DNA from 4 places in the Arthrobacter sp. yr096 genome. Region 4 is predicted to be linked to each of the others. Evidence: riboswitches for the same ligand, from Rfam matches in the RefSeq annotation. Region 4 holds a riboswitch; each other region holds the start of a gene.
The links. A riboswitch is a leader RNA that binds a small molecule or an ion and turns the genes downstream of it on or off. The one in region 4 is predicted to bind thiamine pyrophosphate.
Positions count from the first base shown of each region.

Region 1 (4,250 bases), on a different contig from region 4:
AGCCCTTGAGGAGGGCGTGACGTCACGGCGTCGCCGTCGTCGTCGCCGTGGCGACCAGGATCTTGAACTGACCGGCGGCTCGGACGATGATCCCCCCAACACGGTGACCCGTGTTCGCGCGCCCCGCCCGATCACGGAGACAGCGCCCTCAAACAGGGTTGCCAGTGTTAAGGGATCCACGAGGCTTGAGGCCAAGAAGCAGCGTCGGCGCGAATCCCGGGAAACCGGACGTCGCCGCCAGGTGATCACCGAGGCCGAGTTCCTGGCCCGCCGCGAGTCCGTTGACCGCCAGATGATCGTCCGGCAGCGCGATGACAGAATTCAGATCGGCGTGCTGGAAGATGGCGTACTTGCCGAACACTTTGTTTCCAAGACCCAGCAGGACTCCCTGATCGGCAACGTCTACCTGGGCAAGGTCCAGAACGTGCTGCCGTCCATGGAGGCTGCCTTCGTTGACATCGGGCGCGGCCGCAACGCCGTGCTGTACGCCGGAGAAGTGAACTGGGACGCCGTCAACCTGGAAGGGCAGCCGCGCCGGATCGAGAATGCGCTGAAGTCCGGCGACTCCGTCCTCGTCCAGGTCACCAAGGATCCCGTGGGTCACAAGGGCGCCCGGCTGACCAGCCAGATTTCCCTGCCTGGCCGCTACCTGGTCTACGTGCCGGGTGGATCCATGACGGGCATCTCCCGCAAGCTGCCCGACGTCGAACGCAACCGCCTCAAGCGCATCCTGAAGGACCGCCTGCCGGAGAACGCCGGCGTCATTGTCCGCACGGCCGCCGAAGGCGCATCCGAGGAAGAGTTGACGCACGACATCAACCGTCTGCGCGCCCAGTGGGAAGGCATCGAAGGTCAGGCATCCTCAACCAAGGTCCTGGCACCGGAACTGCTGTACGGCGAACCTGACCTCACCATCAAGGTGGTCCGTGACGTCTTCAACGAAGACTTCTCCAAATTGATCGTGTCCGGCGACGACGCCTGGGACACCATCGAGGCTTACGTGACCTACGTTGCCCCTGATTTGGTGGGCCGCCTGGAAAAGTGGACCAAGGACCAGGACATCTTCGCTGCATGGCGCATCGACGAGCAGATCCATAAAGCACTGGAGCGTAAGGTCTTCCTGCCCTCCGGTGGTTCGCTGGTCATCGACCGCACCGAAGCCATGACGGTAGTGGACGTCAACACCGGCAAGTTCACCGGCAGTGGTGGCAACCTCGAGGAAACGGTCACCAAGAACAACCTTGAAGCGGCCGAGGAAGTGGTCCGCCAGCTTCGACTTCGCGACATCGGCGGCATCATTGTCATCGACTTCATCGACATGGTGCTGGAATCCAACCGCGATCTCGTCCTGCGCCGCATGGTCGAGTGCCTTGGCCGGGACCGTACCAAGCACCAAGTGGCTGAAGTGACGTCCCTTGGCCTGGTTCAGATGACCCGCAAGCGCATGGGCACTGGACTCCTGGAAGTCTTCGGTGAACAGTGCGAGCACTGCGCCGGCCGCGGCGTAGTGACGCATGACGAGCCCGTGGAGCATCGCCGTGCCAACGTCGTTGCTGCAGAACACCACCGCCCCCACACTGAGACCCAGCAGCCCGCAGCCCGGACGGAACGTAAGCGCCGCCGCGGCAAGGGCGGGGGACAGGCCGTCGCCGAAGCGCCGGCACCGGTGCACACTCCCGCCTCAGCTCCGGCCGCTACCACGACGACGCACACTGAGCCCCAGGACCCGGCCCGTCAGGCGAAGGCCGAGGCTACCAGGGCCGCTTTGGCCACAATTGCCGCTGCAGCCCACGCCGCGCACCTGCACGACGACGAAGTTCACCGCGCTGAAGAACTGGCAAGGGCAGCCGGACAGCACGAGCCCGAGCAGCCCGCTGCCACCGCGGAGTCGAGGGAATCGGGGTCCCGGGAAGCGGCAACCCAGGAAGCACGTTCCACCCCGGTCCTGCGCTTCGGCGGCGAAGAAGTTGCTTTGCCGTTCGTTGAACACCACGAGGAACCGCAGGCTGCCAAGCCCGCCATGAGCCTGGATCTGCTGGCCGAAGCATTCTCGCACCTTGGCGCAGCCCCGGAAGGAAAAACGGAGCCCACGGCCGCCCCAGAGGCGGCAGCTGTACAGGAAACCGTCCCGGCGGTGAAGGCCGCAGCCGAGGATCCAGGGACCGCTTCAGCGTCACGGAGTCGTCGTGGCCGGCGCAACCGCAGCGCCAGCAGGGCACAGGGTGCGGCAAACGAAACCAGCGTGGAGCACCGTGAGGCAGCTGCTGCGGCCGCGGGCGGTTCGGCCCACGAGGCCAAGGCGCCGGCGGAACCGGTCAAGAAGGCGGCGTCGGAGGAGCCCATCATCCTCGGTGTGGGCGTACCGGCTTCCGAACTCTAGAGACTGCAGCTCCAGAAGGATCGGCACCATAGGGTCCTGCGGTATCCGTCAATGGCGGGTACTGCAGGACCCTTTGCTGTCTGCGTCCAGTCGCGCAACCAGGTTCTTTCGCGGTCACATCCAGTGTTTGCCGTTGCGAAGTTGCCTGGCAATGCTGCTTCCCGGCTACGCTAGGGGACTGACACGGGGTGCCGGGCGTTGGGCCAGGCTGAGATCCAGACCCGTTGAACCTGTCCGGTTAGCACCGGCGAAGGGATGTCCTCATGACTGCATCGTCATTCTCTCCTGTGTACCCGCTGGTGGCCTCAAGTACGCAAACCCCGAGGGTGCTGAGCATCGCTGGCTCAGATCCATCCGGAGGGGCGGGTATCCAGGCTGATGTGAAGAGCATTGCAGCCCACGGCGGCTATGCAATGGCAGCCATCACGGCCCTGACAGCGCAAAATACGCTAGGAGTCAGCGCTGTGCATGTACCTCCCGTGGAATTCCTGAGGCAGCAGCTCGAAGCCATCAGCAGTGACATCACCATTGATGCGGTCAAGATTGGCATGCTGGGGGACGCGGCGGTCATTGATGAAGTCCGCCGCTGGTTGGAAGCGGTGCGCCCCGCCGTCGTGGTCCTTGATCCGGTCATGGTGGCCACCAGCGGAGACCGCCTCCTGCAGGGGTCCGCGGAGAAGGCCTTGCGTTCGCTGCTGCCTTTGGCGGACCTCATCACCCCAAACCTCCCTGAACTTGCCATGTTGTTGGGCGAAGCTGAAGCCGACGATTGGGCTTCGGCGCTGGACCAGGGAAAACGGCTTGCCGCCGACTGCGGAAACACGGTGCTGGTGAAGGGCGGGCACCTGGCGGGATCGGAATGTCCAGATGCGTTGGTGAACACCAGTGGCTTGCTGCGTCAGGATGTGGTCGAGGTAGCCGGTCCCCGGGTGGACACGAAGAACAGTCATGGCACGGGCTGTTCACTTTCCTCCGCTTTGGCCACCGTTCAGGCCCGCACCGGCGATTGGGAAGCTTCATTGCGGGAAGTGAAGCCCTGGTTGCTTCAAGCCCTGAAGGCCTCCGATGCCCTTGATGTTGGCCAGGGGAGCGGTCCCGTTAACCATTTCCACCACCAAAAGGTGCTCAGGCCCGGTAACTTCGCCTCGGAGTTGTGGAAGGAAGCCGCCCCGGAACTCGATGCCATCTACAGGCTCTCCTTTATTGAAGGCCTGCAATCAGGCAGCCTGCCGGAGGCGGCCTTCAACTATTACCTGGCACAGGACGCGATCTACCTCAATGGGTATTCCAGGGTCCTGGCCCGTGCCGGCGCACTTGCACCCACGGAGGAAGAGCAATTGTTCTGGTCCAAGGCGTCGCAGCAGTGCCTCGAAGTGGAATCGGAACTCCACCGCAACTGGCTGAGCACGCGTGAGGCCTCCACCGTGACGGGGCCGGTTACCAAGTCGTATGTGGATCATCTGATGGCGGCATCGGCCTCCGGTAGGTATGGCGTTCTCCTGGCGGCAGTTTTGCCCTGCTACTGGTTGTACGCCGAGGTAGGCCAGCAGCTCCACACGGCTTATGTGGACGCAGGGGCGCCCTCCGGGCACCCGTATGCGGATTGGCTGAAGACTTACGCTGATGAGGATTTTGCAGCGGCAACCAGGAATGCGATCAACTTCACTGACGCCGCTGCCTTGGCAGCCTCAGCGGGGGAGCGTGCGGCAATGGTGGAAGCTTTCAGGGACTCCTGCCGTTATGAGACAGCATTCTTCGACGCCCCACGCTTATTCGCTTAGGCCTCATTTCCTGGGCGATTGCGCACGTTTCGCCGTTTGCCTCCGCGCGCCGCGGGGGAAATCGCGTTAATCGTGCCCAAACCCTGTAG
Region 1 covers NZ_FNYI01000010.1:52,014-56,263, reverse strand. Annotated here, with positions in the region: gene BMY91_RS20175 (Rne/Rng family ribonuclease) at 1-2,380, shown strand, start outside; TPP riboswitch at 2,555-2,653, shown strand; gene thiD (bifunctional hydroxymethylpyrimidine kinase/phosphomethylpyrimidine kinase) at 2,644-4,161, shown strand.
Region 1: another riboswitch for thiamine pyrophosphate. It lies ahead of thiD (bifunctional hydroxymethylpyrimidine kinase/phosphomethylpyrimidine kinase); the one in region 4 lies ahead of thiO (glycine oxidase ThiO).

Region 2 (4,250 bases), on a different contig from region 4:
GTGACTCGCTGTGGGCTTCAGAGATGTCCTTGGCGGTGGACCCGTCCCTTGCCTTGGGTACGCTGCAGACGCTGGCGGAACGCCAGGGAATGGTTGTGGATCCCGCTACGGAAGAAGAACCCGGAAGGATTCTCCACGAAATCCGCCTCGATGTTAGCAGTGGGCTGTCTCTGGGCGGTAAGGCGAGCTATTACGGCAGTGTTGACGCCACACCGTTGTTCCTCATGGTTTTAGGCGCCGTCAGCCGCTGGGGCTTTGCGCCGGAAACTATAGCCGCGTTGGTGCCTCATGCGGACAGAGCCTTGGAATGGATTCAAAAATACGGGGACAAGGACGGCGATGGGTTCGTTGAATACCAACGCCTTAATGACCAGGGTCTGATCAATCAGGGCTGGAAGGATTCCTGGGACGGAATCAACTTCGCCGATGGCACGTTGGCAGAGCCGCCCATTGCCCTTTGCGAAGTTCAAGCGTATGTCTACATCGCCTATCAATCGCGCGCGTGGATGGCCTATGACGCTGGGGACCAAGAGCTAGGCGATGAACTGAGGGAGAAAGCGGCACAACTGAAAAGACGGTTCAACGATCAGTTCTGGATGCCCGACCGCGGCTATTACGCCGTTGCCCTCGATGGGAAGAAACAGCAAGTCGACGCGTGCGCCTCCAACATGGGCCACTGCCTATGGTTTGGGTTGATAGACGAAGATAAAGCCCCATTCGTAGCAGAAAGACTGATGTCTCCGGAGATGTTCAGCGGCTGGGGCGTGCGAACTCTGGCCACCGACATGGGCGCATACAATCCGGCGAGTTATCACAACGGATCCGTTTGGCCACATGACAATGCGATAATCGTGGCCGGGCTTCGACGCTACGGGTTTGTTGAGGAAGCACAGAGAATATCCACTGCGCTTCTGGAAGCAGCAGACTATTCCGACGGCAGACTACCGGAACTGTTCTGTGGTTTTAGCCGCGATGAGATCGGAGTGCCGGTTCCATATCCAACTGCCTGCTCACCGCAGGCGTGGGCGGCAACAACACCAATCCTGCTCATCACGAGCCTTATGGGGTACGACGCGCACATTTCACACGGAGGCCTATGGGTAGATCCTGTGCTTCCGGAATCATATGGAGACCTCCACATAAGCAATGCCCCTATGGGGGAAGGCCGCATAACGGTAGACATAGTGGGCTCCGATCCTGTCGTCCACGGACTGCCCAAGAGCATGTCGTTTCATCGCGGGCACCGGCCCTGGATGACGGAGCTGGTGGACAATGCAAACTCCCATGCACGTCCAGAACATGGCACATCGGCCCGATAGATAGACACCCAGACAGGCGATAGAACCCGCATCGTCCGGGGCTTCGAAGACGAGTTTTCTCTTCGCGACAAGTGCGAATCTGACGGATGCCTGAATCGCGTTCATCAGCACCGATTGGGCCACCAGCGGGCCCAACGTGGGTCTTCTGGACCCTGCCAATCGTGCTCGGACAGCAGCGGCAAAAATCGATTCGGGTCACCTGACCGCCCGCGTCATGGGACACATAGCGTAGGAAGGCCCTCTGAAGCAGGGGAGCCCGGCTTCAGAGGAACTCCGCCCGGCCTTCCATGGCTGAGGACGCCGAGGCGTGCTCACGTCGCGGAATCCGGCCCGCCTGTTTGGCCAGCCTACCGGCGATGACGGCGTGTTTGAAGGCTTGGCCCATCTGCACGGGGTTCTGCGCGCGGGTCACTGCCGTCGCCAGCAGAACGGCGTCACAACCCAGTTCCATGGCAAGTGCGGCGTCGGAAGCTGTTCCGATCCCGGCGTCCAGCACCACCGGCACGGAAGCCCGGGACACGATGAGTTCGATGTTATGCGGGTTCAGGATGCCCAGGCCGGTGCCGATGGGCGAGCCCAGCGGCATGACCGCAGTGGCGCCGAGGTTCTCGAGGCGAAGGGCAAGCACGGGATCATCGTTGGTGTAGGCGAACACCTTGAAGCCCCGGTTCACCAGTTGCTCGGTGGCGTCCACCAGTTCAACGGCGTCCGGGAGCAGCGTGTGCTCGTCCGCGATGACTTCCAGCTTGACCCAGTCAGTCTCCAGTGCCTCACGTGCCAGTTCCGCCGTCATCACAGCGTCCGTCGCGGTGAAACAGCCCGCGGTGTTCGGGAGCACCCGGATGTTGTTGTCCACCAGCAGTTGGAAGAGCGAACCCGTTTCGGCCGGCGAATAGCGTCGCATGGCCACGGTGGTGAGCTCGGTTCCGGATGCCAGGAGCGCGGCACCGAGCCCGTCCAGGCTCGGCGCACCTCCAGTGCCCATGATCAGGCGGGACCCGAATTCGACGCCGTCGATCACCAAGGCGTCAGTGCGGATTTCGGTGCTTGCTTCGGTCATGGTTCAGCCTCCCTGTACTGCGGTAACAAGTTCGAGTTCATCGCCGTCGGCCAGCGGAGTAGCCGCCCACTGGCTGCGCAGTACCACCTCGGAATTGCGGACGACGGCGACACCCAGCTTCCCGCCGTCGGCCGCCTGCCCGCGGTGGTCCAGGACGCGGCTGGTAACCGCGGTGACGAGCGTGCTGACAGAGGCGTCTGCGGGCACCTGGTGGGCGGCGCCGTTAAGCTTGATGTTCATGCTGTTTCCTTGCTGTGGAGTTGAGGGCAACCCGGGGTCACAAACCGGGATGACTCGAGCATGAGCTCCAGGAGGTCTTCTTCCTGGTAGTGCAGCTCACTGACAGGCGCCAGCATTCCGGCAGCCGCGACTGTCGCTCCCGTGGCGGGCGTCGGATCGATGAGTGCTACGGAGCGGCCCAGCTTCCGCACTTGATGGGCAATGCCCAGGCCGATGACGCCTCCGCCAATGACAGCGACATCTGCGTGAATGGCTTCTGCCATCTGATTCCTTCCCTACGCCGGTACTAGCCGGATCAGGTCAAGCGGTCGGCTCTTAAGCCCTCTCAGCCGGACGGTCACAATGACGGTCGTCGCGGCTCCCGCGGTACGTGCCCAGTTTAGAGGAACTACTGTGGTTTCCATGACCCAGCATGAATCCCTCGCCTCGGCCCGCCTCTACCTGTGCACTGACGCGCGCAAACGACAAGGCGATTTTGAAGACTTCGTGGACGCAGCCTTCCAGGGCGGAGTGGACATCATCCAGCTCCGCGACAAGACGATCGAAGCGGCCGAGGAGTTGGAGTTGCTGGCCGTCCTGCGCAGCGTCGCGGAACGGCATGGGCGGCTGTGGGCAGTGAACGACCGGGCCGATATCGCCAGTGTTTCCGGGGCTCCCGTGTTCCATGTGGGCCAAAAGGACCTGCCCCTGGAGATCGCCCGCACCTTCCTCCCCGCCCCTGCCGTAATAGGCTTGTCCACCCACACTCCCGAGCAGGTCAATGCGGCCATCACGGCCTCGCCCGGCGACGCGGGACTGGATTACTTCTGTGTCGGCCCCGTGTGGGCGACCCCCACCAAGCCCGGCCGTGAAGCCGTGGGAACCGGCTTGGTCACATATGCCGCAGAGGCGATCAGGCGCGCGGAGGAGACCACCGGCGGGGCCGTTGATTTGCCTTGGTTCGCAATCGGGGGAATCGACCTCGGCAACGTCGAAGAAGTAGTTGCCGCCGGCGCCAGCCGCATCGTCGTCGTCCGCGCCATCACTGAAGCGGAAGATCCGACGGCGGCAGCCAAGTCGCTGCTCGAAGCCCTCGACGCCGCTTAACGGTCCTCAGGGACGCAGATCGTCGGCGTCCCCATATTCGAGTCCGCGGTGGGGATTACTGTCCGGGTAGTTTCCGGGTGTGAGGAAGCTGATGGATTTGAGGTTGCTCATGAGGCGTCTTCCAGGTTGAGGGGGGCGGCTTCGGGGACGCGGTGGGCCACGGTTTCGGGTAGGCCGAGGTTTTCCCGCAGGGTGTTTCCCGGATACCCGGAAGGGTAGATCCCCCGTTCCTGCAAGGCCGGGACAAGCAGGTCCACGACGTCGTTCAGTCCGTCGGGGAAGGCATGCGGGGTGACGTTGAGGCCGTCGAAGGCGTCCGAGCGGACGTAGTGGGCCAACTGGTCCGCAACTGTGGATGCAGAGCCGATGAACCCGCGCCGTTCGGAGAGGTGGTGGACCGGCTGCCGGAGGCTGTAGTTGTGCTCATCGGCAAGTGCACGCCATTGCCGCGACTTCACCGTGGGCTCGTGGCCGGTGTGGACAATGCCGTGGGTGTGGCTTTGCCGGGAGGCTACGGGCTCGAAGGAAGGAAGCGGACCATCCAG
Region 2 covers NZ_FNYI01000013.1:76,961-81,210, forward strand. Annotated here, with positions in the region: gene BMY91_RS21865 (amylo-alpha-1,6-glucosidase) at 1-1,319, shown strand, start outside; gene BMY91_RS21870 (thiazole synthase) at 1,582-2,379, opposite strand; gene thiS (sulfur carrier protein ThiS) at 2,383-2,619, opposite strand; partial or broken gene BMY91_RS21880 (FAD-dependent oxidoreductase) at 2,664-2,882, opposite strand; TPP riboswitch at 2,874-2,994, opposite strand; gene thiE (thiamine phosphate synthase) at 3,022-3,705, shown strand; gene BMY91_RS21890 (LLM class flavin-dependent oxidoreductase) at 3,813-4,250, opposite strand, start outside.
Region 2: another riboswitch for thiamine pyrophosphate. It lies ahead of BMY91_RS21880 (FAD-dependent oxidoreductase); the one in region 4 lies ahead of thiO (glycine oxidase ThiO).

Region 3 (4,250 bases), on a different contig from region 4:
ATCCGGGAACCCAAACACCGGCTGCCATCAACATGCTGCGGGCCTCGGACAGCACTTTGTCCGGCGGGCCGTCCAAGAGGACACCAGTGCCTGAGCCTGTGCCCGATCCTGATCCTGCGCCTGCCGAGCCCGGCTGCAGGACCACAATCCTGTCCACTACGTCCTTCCACACGGACACCCGGTGCTCAACCACCACCAGCGTGGCGCCCGTCTTGTCCAGGCACCGGTTCACGGCATCGCGGACTTCCAGCACGCCTGCAGGATCGAGGTTGGCTGTGGGCTCGTCCAGGAGGATCAGCCCCGGCCGCATCGCCAGGATGCCGGCAAGGGCAAGGCGCTGCTTCTGGCCGCCGGAGAGTGCCGCCGTCGGGTGATCCAGCGCCAAACCTCCGCCAGCCGCCGTACGCAACCCAACGTCGTCGAGCGCTTCATGGACGCGGGCCCAGATCTCGTCCCGCGGCACGGCCAGGTTCTCGGCGCCGAAGGCGACGTCGTCACCCACACGTGAGAGGACCACCTGGGTTTCGGGGTCCTGCTGCATCAGGCCGGCGCGGCCACGCTGCTCGCGGGGAGTAGCGCCGTCGATCAGCAGGGAGCCTGTCTCGTCGGAGTCGTCTTCCTCGTCTCCCAGCACGCCCGCCAAGGCATGCAGGAGCGTCGACTTGCCGGCACCCGAAGGACCCAGCAACAACACCCGTTCGCCGGGTTCGATCCGGAGGTCGAGGCCCTGAATGGCAGGCTGGACCCGGCCGGCATGCCGCCAACCCCAGCCCTCGGCTGAGATGGCGGCGGGCCTCACCGTGCCGCTCGTGGTGGACGGCATCAGCTGAAGACTGGCTCCGAAGCGGCCTTGCGCGACGCGAAGGAGCTCAGGACGCCTGTCTTCGCCAGACCACGGGTGGCGACCCAGGACAATGCGCCTGCGATGATCGCGCCGGAGATGGTGGTGAAGGTGATGTAGGCCAGCTTGTCGATTGCCTCGTAGGCGATGTTCCAGCCCCACGGCAGGAAGGAATCGTTAAGGCCGCAGAAGAGGCCCGCGCCCGCACCGGCAAGGAGTGCCGTGGGCAGGTTGAACTTCTTGTAGCGGAACGCGGCGAAGATGAGCTCTGCACCGAGGCCCTGGAGGATGCCGGAGATGAGCACCGTAGTGCCGTACTGCGAACCCATGATGAGCTCGCCGGTGGCAGCAACAGCCTCGCAGAACAAGGCTGCGCCGGGCTTACGGATAATAAGCATGCCCAGGACCGCCGGAATCATCCAGCCACCGGCAATCAGGCCGGTGAGCGGCGGATACGTCGCGTTCATGGGAATGGATACCAGCGCGGCACCCTGGGACCAGGCCCAGAAAATAACGCCGCCGGCGATGGCGATCAATGCCGCCACCACGATGTCTACTACGCGCCAGTTATAACTGGTCTTCTTCACGTTTACCGTGGTCATTTTTCTGCCTCCTGAGGTACAGGAGGGGAAAGTGCTACCCGGATATCCCAGCCGGCCTGCGCCGCCCGGATCCGGACACTCTGAGAAGCTCGACTCCCTTGCGCCGGTACTAACCGGATCAGGTTCGAGGGTCTGCGGCTGTCCGCACTCTCAGCGCCCTCGCGTCTCCTGCATCGCTGCAAGGTCCGACGGCGGCGCTCCCCTGTCGTTATCAATCTGCCCTGATGGGCGGGTTCAGTTTACACCTGCGGGCGTGGCGGGCGCTGCTGTCCAGTCACAATCGCTTTCCGGTGCTTGCCGGGGGCGTTGGGGGCACGTTGCCGGGCGCCTTGCCGGGCGCCTTGCAGGGCGCCTTGCGGGGCCCACATTGCGCCCCAAACCCACCCCCAACCACGCACACCAGACCCCACAACCCCATCGGCACGCGTTGCAGGGCCACTCTGCGCCCTAAACCCACCCCCAACCACGCACACCAGACCCCACAACCCCATTGGCGCACTTTGCAGGGCCCACACCGCACCCCAAACCCACCCCCAACCACGCACACCAGACCCCACAACCCAACAGCACACCGTGCAGGGCCCACACTGCACCCCAAACCCACCCCCACCCACGCACACAAGGCCCCACAACCCAACAGCACACCGTGCGGGGCCCACACTGCGCCCCAAACCCACCCCCACCCACGCACACAAGGCCCCACAACCCATCGTGGGCACCTTGCAGGGCCCACACCGCACCCCAAACCCACCCCCAACCACGCAGACCAGGCCCCACAACCGGACCTGAGAGAATGATCCAGCAGAATCCACGCGGCAAAGGGGCACATTTCTCATGACGGACCTACCCAAGCAGGAGTTTCCCAACCACACCCCTGTGGCGGAGCCGCGCCTTGCCGCCAGCGTAATCCTGCTTCGCGACGCTCCCGGGGGCCTCGAGGCCTTTGTCCAGCACAGGGTGAGCACCATGGACTTCGCCGCTGGAATGGTGGTGTTCCCGGGAGGCCGGGTGGATGCTGCTGACAAGTCCGGCTGGGACTACCCCACGGAACTGCTCCAACGCCACGTCGCCGACTGGCACCAGAGCTCCATCGGGGCGGACGCGAACGTTGCTGCAACGAGCGCCGGAACCGTGTTGGCGGCAGCAATCCGCGAAGTCAATGAGGAGGCCGGGCTGAGCATTGACGCCGACAACCTCCGTCCATGGGCCAACTGGATCACCCCCACGGACATGCCCAAGCGCTTCGACACCTACTTCTACGTCGCCAAGCCAGCCCCAAGGGCTGAACCCCAGCACCAGACCACTGAAGCCTGGAAATCATTGTGGATGCCGGTGGACGGAATTCTCGCTGCCGAGGCCGCCGGAACGCTGAAACTGATGCCGCCCACGTACTTCCTGCTGAAGGAAATCGCTGGGTTCACCTCAGTGGAAGCTGTCTGGTCCGCCCCGCACACGGTGGTTCCCGTCCTGGCGCCGGTGGGTTCCCTGGCCGCTTTTCTTAAGGAACGGGAAAGCCGCCGCTGACAATGCCGGCCAGCCTTTACAGCTAGGCTGGGCACATGAATCTCTTCCTCAAGCTACTGGGTACCGGAGTGAGCCTCGGAGCGGGCTTCGTCGGAACCAAACTCGTCAACAAAGGGTGGGAAAAAGCCACCGGCAACAAGCCACCCACAGGCAACGATGACATGGAGACGAGCCTTCGCTCGGCCCTGACCTTCGCATTGATTTCTGCGTTTGTGAGCACCCTTATCCAGGTCCTGGCCAACCGCGGAACGCAGCGCGCAATCGCCCGCTTCGCCAAATCCCAGGACATCGTCTAGGAAGCACCCGGACAACAGACAAGCGCGGGGCCACTGAGGTGGCCCCGCGCTTGTTTTGCTTCACCAGCCGTTCGGGTCGCACCAGCCGTTCGGGTCATGCAATCAGTTCAGCGATCGTCCCCGGGTTCTTGCCCCGCGGCCGCCCTCTGGACGACGGCCTCAAGTTCATCCTTGGTGAGCATCTCTCGGTGGCCGTGCTTGGTGCGGTAGGCGGAGCGGCCAACCATGTGGGCGGAGACGGGTGCCGTCAGCAGCTGGAAGATCCACGCCACCAGCAGGACCGGCCACACCCACCAGGTGCGCATCTGCAGACCGATGGCGGCGAGCATGAGGAACAGCCCAAGGACCTGCGGCTTGGTGGCAGCGTGCATGCGGCTCATGAGGTCAGGGAATCGAAGCAAACCGATGGCCGCTCCGAGGGACATCAAGGCACCTACCACCAGGAACACGGCTGTCACGGCATCAATGACGGCATCCACGCCCGTTGCGTCAGGACTCATTGTTCTGTTCCCTCCGCTCAGCAACGAACCGGGCAACCGTGACCGAGCCGATGAAGCCAATCACGGCCAGGGCTACCAGGAGCATGAGGTTGTTGAGGTGGTGGTTCAGCGCCATGTCAATCGCCAGTGCGGCGCCCAGGATGGCCAGCAGGACATCGGATGCCAGCACGCGGTCCAACAGGGATGGTCCGATGGCGATGCGAACAATCGCGCCTGCCGCAGCAAGGCTAAGGATCACTGCCGTGACAATAAGAACGATTTCCTTCACAGCGTTGCCCCTTCCATTCCGGGACGCTCTTCAGCTGTGAGCGCCTCGACTTCCTCGCGCGAGCCCATGATGCGGATCAGGCCCGCTTCAATGTTCTGGACTTCCTGACGGATCTTGTCGATGTCAGCTTCTTCGTAGATATTGAGCGCGTGCAGGTAGAGCGTGGACGTCGATCGGTCCACTTCCACCACCAGTGAGCCCGGGATCAGCGAGATGACA
Region 3 covers NZ_FNYI01000005.1:88,160-92,409, reverse strand. Annotated here, with positions in the region: gene BMY91_RS13730 (ABC transporter ATP-binding protein) at 1-823, opposite strand, end outside; gene BMY91_RS13725 (ECF transporter S component) at 823-1,443, opposite strand; TPP riboswitch at 1,521-1,657, opposite strand; gene BMY91_RS13720 (NUDIX hydrolase) at 2,278-2,967, shown strand; gene BMY91_RS13715 (DUF4235 domain-containing protein) at 3,003-3,263, shown strand; gene mnhG (monovalent cation/H(+) antiporter subunit G) at 3,371-3,763, opposite strand; gene BMY91_RS13705 (MrpF/PhaF family protein) at 3,753-4,031, opposite strand; gene BMY91_RS13700 (Na+/H+ antiporter subunit E) at 4,028-4,250, opposite strand, start outside.
Region 3: another riboswitch for thiamine pyrophosphate. It lies ahead of BMY91_RS13725 (ECF transporter S component); the one in region 4 lies ahead of thiO (glycine oxidase ThiO).

Region 4 (4,250 bases):
GCCCCGGTTCAGCGGCGGCACCGAGTCTGGCTGCGGCCACGCTCACGGAAACTGCAGCGTCGACATCACGCCGCGTTATGGCTTGTCCGGCGTCGTGGGAAACATAACGGAGAAAGACCCTGTTGTAACGCCACTCCAGATCCGGATGGTGGTTTTGTTCTTCGGCGATCCGGCCAACGGCGGCGATGAACTCCAGCGCGCCGGCCGCCGTCGGACTTTTATATACGGTCACCAGGCCGTCCTGAAACTTCCAGTCCGGGAGGTCCTTCAGGGCGGCGTCGATGTCCGCTTGCGACAGTTGGTCTCCGATGCCCGCCATGACTGCTCCTTGTCTAGTGGAACTCTGCGCCTAGTGGAACTCTGCGCCTAGAGGAACTCTGCACGGCCTTCCATGGCTGACGACGCCAAAGCGTGCTCCCGCCGCGGAATCCGGCCTGCCTGCCTGGCCAGCCTACCGGCGATCACAGCGTGTTTGAAGGCTTGGCCCATCTGCACCGGGTTCTGTGCACGGGTTACGGCAGTGGCCAACAGAACGGCGTCGCAGCCAAGCTCCATGGCGAGTGCGGCATCGGATGCTGTCCCGATTCCGGCGTCCAGAACCACAGGAACGGAGGCCCTGGACACGATCAGTTCAATGTTGTGCGGGTTCAGGATGCCCAGGCCGGTTCCAATGGGTGAACCGAGCGGCATGACGGCGGCAGCGCCAAGGTTCTCCAGACGGAGCGCCAGCACGGGATCGTCGTTGGTGTAGGCGAAGACCTTGAATCCGCGGTTCACCAGTTGCTCAGTGGCGTCTACGAGTTCCACAGCATCCGGGAGGAGCGTGTGCTCGTCCGCGATGACTTCCAGTTTCACCCAATCCGTCTCGAGTGCTTCGCGGGCCAGTTCCGCGGTCATCACCGCGTCCTTGGCCGTGAAACAGCCAGCGGTGTTGGGCAGCACCCGGATGCCGTTGTCCACCAGAAGCTGGAACAGCGAGCCCGTTTCGGCCGGAGAATAGCGCCGCATGGCGACGGTGGTGAGTTCGGTCCCCGAGGCAAGCAACGCTGCGCCAAGCCCGTCCAGACTCGGCGCACCTCCGGTGCCCATGATCAGGCGGGAACCGAATTCGACGCCGTCAATCACCAATGCGTCGGTGCGGACCTCAGTGTTTGCTGCTGTCATTGTTCAGCCTCCTTGGACTGCTGTAACGAGTTCGAGTTCGTCTCCGTCGGCGAGCGCCGTTGCAGACCATTGGCTGCGCGGCACTACTTCGGAGTTGCGTGCGACGGCGACGCCCAACTTGCCGCCGTCGGCCGCCTGCCCGCGGGGGTCCAGGATGCGGCCTGTGATGGCACTGACGAGGGTGCTGACGGATGCGTCGTCCGGCACTGAATGGTCGGATCCATTGAGTTTGATGTTCATGCTGATTCCTTGTTGGGAGCGTGGACTGGGATGAGGTCGTCGGGAGTGGCCGCGTCTCCTGCGAAACGGCCGGGCCGGAAGGGAGCCCATCGGGGGTCCGTCGAACCGCCGATCAGTTCGCCCACGATCCTTGCGGCGATGGGTGTCAAGAGGACTCCGTGACGGAAGAAGCCAGTAGCAATCACCAAGCCGTTAATGTCGCCATTGGTTGCGGCGACGCGTCCCAGCAACGGTGCGTTGTCCGGAGTCCCGGGCCTGGCGCGGGCGGTGGCCTCCAGCAGTTCCAGCTCTGCCACCGCCGGAACCAGCACTTGGGCATCGCGCAGGAGCTGGTAAACGCCTCCCGCTGAGACTGCGTTGGACGACGCGGACAATCCGTCCTCCCGCTGGGTAGCTCCGATGACCACCGTGCCGTCTGCCCGGGGCACGATGTAGACGGGGACGCCACGCACCATGCCGCGCACCGTGGCGGTGACGAGGGGCCGGAGGTGTTCGGGGACGCGGAGCCGGAGGATGTCGCCGTACACCGGACGCAAGGGCAGCGTGAGCCCTTCAGGCAGGCCAGCCAGGCTGGCTGCGCCGAGGCCGTTGGCAACAACCGTCTCGGTTGCCGCCACTGGTGCACCAGATTCAAGTTCTACGCCGGAGACTCTTCCCGATTCCCACAGCAAACCGCGGGCCTGGGATGTCACGGCAAACCCGTTCTCTGCGCCGGGGACCCACGTGGTGCTGCCAGGTGCGTGGAGTGCCAGGCCGGCCAACAGGCATTCAGCCAATTTTCGCGGATCCACTTGGTGATCAGCGGGGATATCGAAAGCACAGGAGATTTGGGGACTGAGCAGGGGCTCGCGGTCCCTCGCCTCGCGCAGGGCCAGGGGCTCCACACCCAATCCTGCTGCCAGCTGTACTGACCTCAGGTCTGCGAGCGCACGGCGGTCGGCCGCGTCGGCACCCACCGCAAGGGTCGGCGTCGTGCGGTATCCGGTGGCTTCAGACCCCTGAGGGAGGCCGGCAGTAAACGAGGGCCACAAACGGGAGGATTCCAGCATCAGCTCGAGGAGGTCTTCCTCCTGATAGTGCAGTTCACTTACCGGGGCCAGCATTCCGGCCGCCGCATAGCTTGCTCCGCTTGCCGGCGCGGGATCAATCAGGGCCACGGAGCGACCCACTCGTCGGGCCTCGTGCGCTATGCCAAGCCCGATCACGCCGCCGCCGATGACGGCCACATCTGCTTGGAGGTTGGTATGGCGGGGACCTGCCATTGGATTCCTTCCCTACGCCGGTACTAGCCGGATCAGGTCAAGCGGTCGGCGCTGAAGCCCTCTCAGCCGGACAGTCATATGACGAACGTCGCGGCTCCCGCAGTACGTGCCCAGTTTAGAGGAACTACTCTGGTTCCCATGACCCAGCCTGAATCACTCGCCTCAGCCCGCCTCTACCTGTGCACCGATGCCCGCAAGCGGCAGGGCGATTTTGAAGACTTTGTGGATGCCGCGTTCGAGGGCGGCGTGGACATCATCCAACTCCGTGACAAGACCATTGAAGCGGCCGAAGAATTGGAACTGCTGGCGGTTCTGCGTAGCGTCGCCGAGCGCCACGGACGGCTCTGGGCGGTCAATGATCGGGCCGATGTTGCCCGTATTTCCGGGGCTCCGGTCTTCCACGTCGGTCAAATGGACCTGCCCTTGGAAGCGGCCAGGACCTTGCTGCCAGGCGGCACCGGCATCGGGCTCTCAACACACACTCCTGCGCAGATTGACGCTGCCATTGCTGCCTCTTCCGGCCAGTACGGACTGGATTACTTCTGCGTAGGTCCTGTGTGGGCAACACCCACAAAACCCGGCCGCGACGCCGTCGGACTGGACCTGGTCACATTTGCCGCAGAAGCGGTCAAGAACGCCAACCAAACTACGCTTCCCTGGTTCGCCATCGGTGGCATTGACCTCAGCAACGTAGAAAAGGTGGTAGCTGCCGGAGCCAGCCGTGTGGTGGTGGTCCGCGCGATCACTGAGGCAACGGATCCGACGGCGGCTGCCAAGTCGCTGCTGCAAGCCCTGGACGCGGTCTAGCGAACGTCAAGCCTGCAGCTGGTCAAACCGTCAAGCCCAGACCGGTCATTCGTCGCCCATGCTTTTCGGCGAGTTCTCCTGTCAACCTCTTGATGGCGGCCCGGGCATCTCCGCCGCTCTTGAGGGTAGGTCCCAGGCGGGGATGTTCCATGCCAACCCGTTGCGCCTGTGTGAGTGCTTCGCCCACTAAACGGCGGCCCCACATAGCCAGCCGCGAGGCGAGCCTGGGGTCATCGGCCAACGCCCGCCTGAGGAGGACCCGGAGGACTTCGGTAGCCTGATCGGGAGAGGCCACCCGCTCAACGAATTGCTGGGTCGCGGAGTCCAGAAAAGCCGAAACTGATCTGTAGAAATCCGATGACACGGTATCGATGACGTAAGCCTTCATCACGGACTCGTACCAGTCTCCGGGCTTGGTCCGCTCATGAAAGTGGTCAAACGATCGTTGAAACGGCAGCATGGCTTCCTCGGGATCAATGCCCATTTCCGTGAGCCGATCATTGAGCAGGGCAAAGTTCCCGTAGGCGCCCACGGCGATTTTTGCGAGCACCGACCGGTCATGAAGTGTGGGAGCGAAGCGGGAATCGAAGGAGAGCCGCCCGAAAGCGGACAACTCACCGTAGGCCATTGCCCCGAGGAGCTCGGCTGCGAGTTGCCCGGCGGGAGGCGAGGCGTCCGGGGAAGTGCCCATGGGTCAAGACTATCCCCGGATGTCCTCCGCTTCTCCGGCCCCCTGTGGCCGCTTCGGGCGTTGTCCCTGCCAGGCTGGCCCAATGT
Region 4 covers NZ_FNYI01000001.1:672,444-676,693, reverse strand. Annotated here, with positions in the region: gene BMY91_RS03235 (4a-hydroxytetrahydrobiopterin dehydratase) at 1-319, opposite strand, end outside; gene BMY91_RS03230 (thiazole synthase) at 367-1,164, opposite strand; gene thiS (sulfur carrier protein ThiS) at 1,168-1,404, opposite strand; gene thiO (glycine oxidase ThiO) at 1,401-2,666, opposite strand; TPP riboswitch at 2,659-2,777, opposite strand; gene thiE (thiamine phosphate synthase) at 2,805-3,473, shown strand; gene BMY91_RS03210 (ferritin-like fold-containing protein) at 3,496-4,164, opposite strand.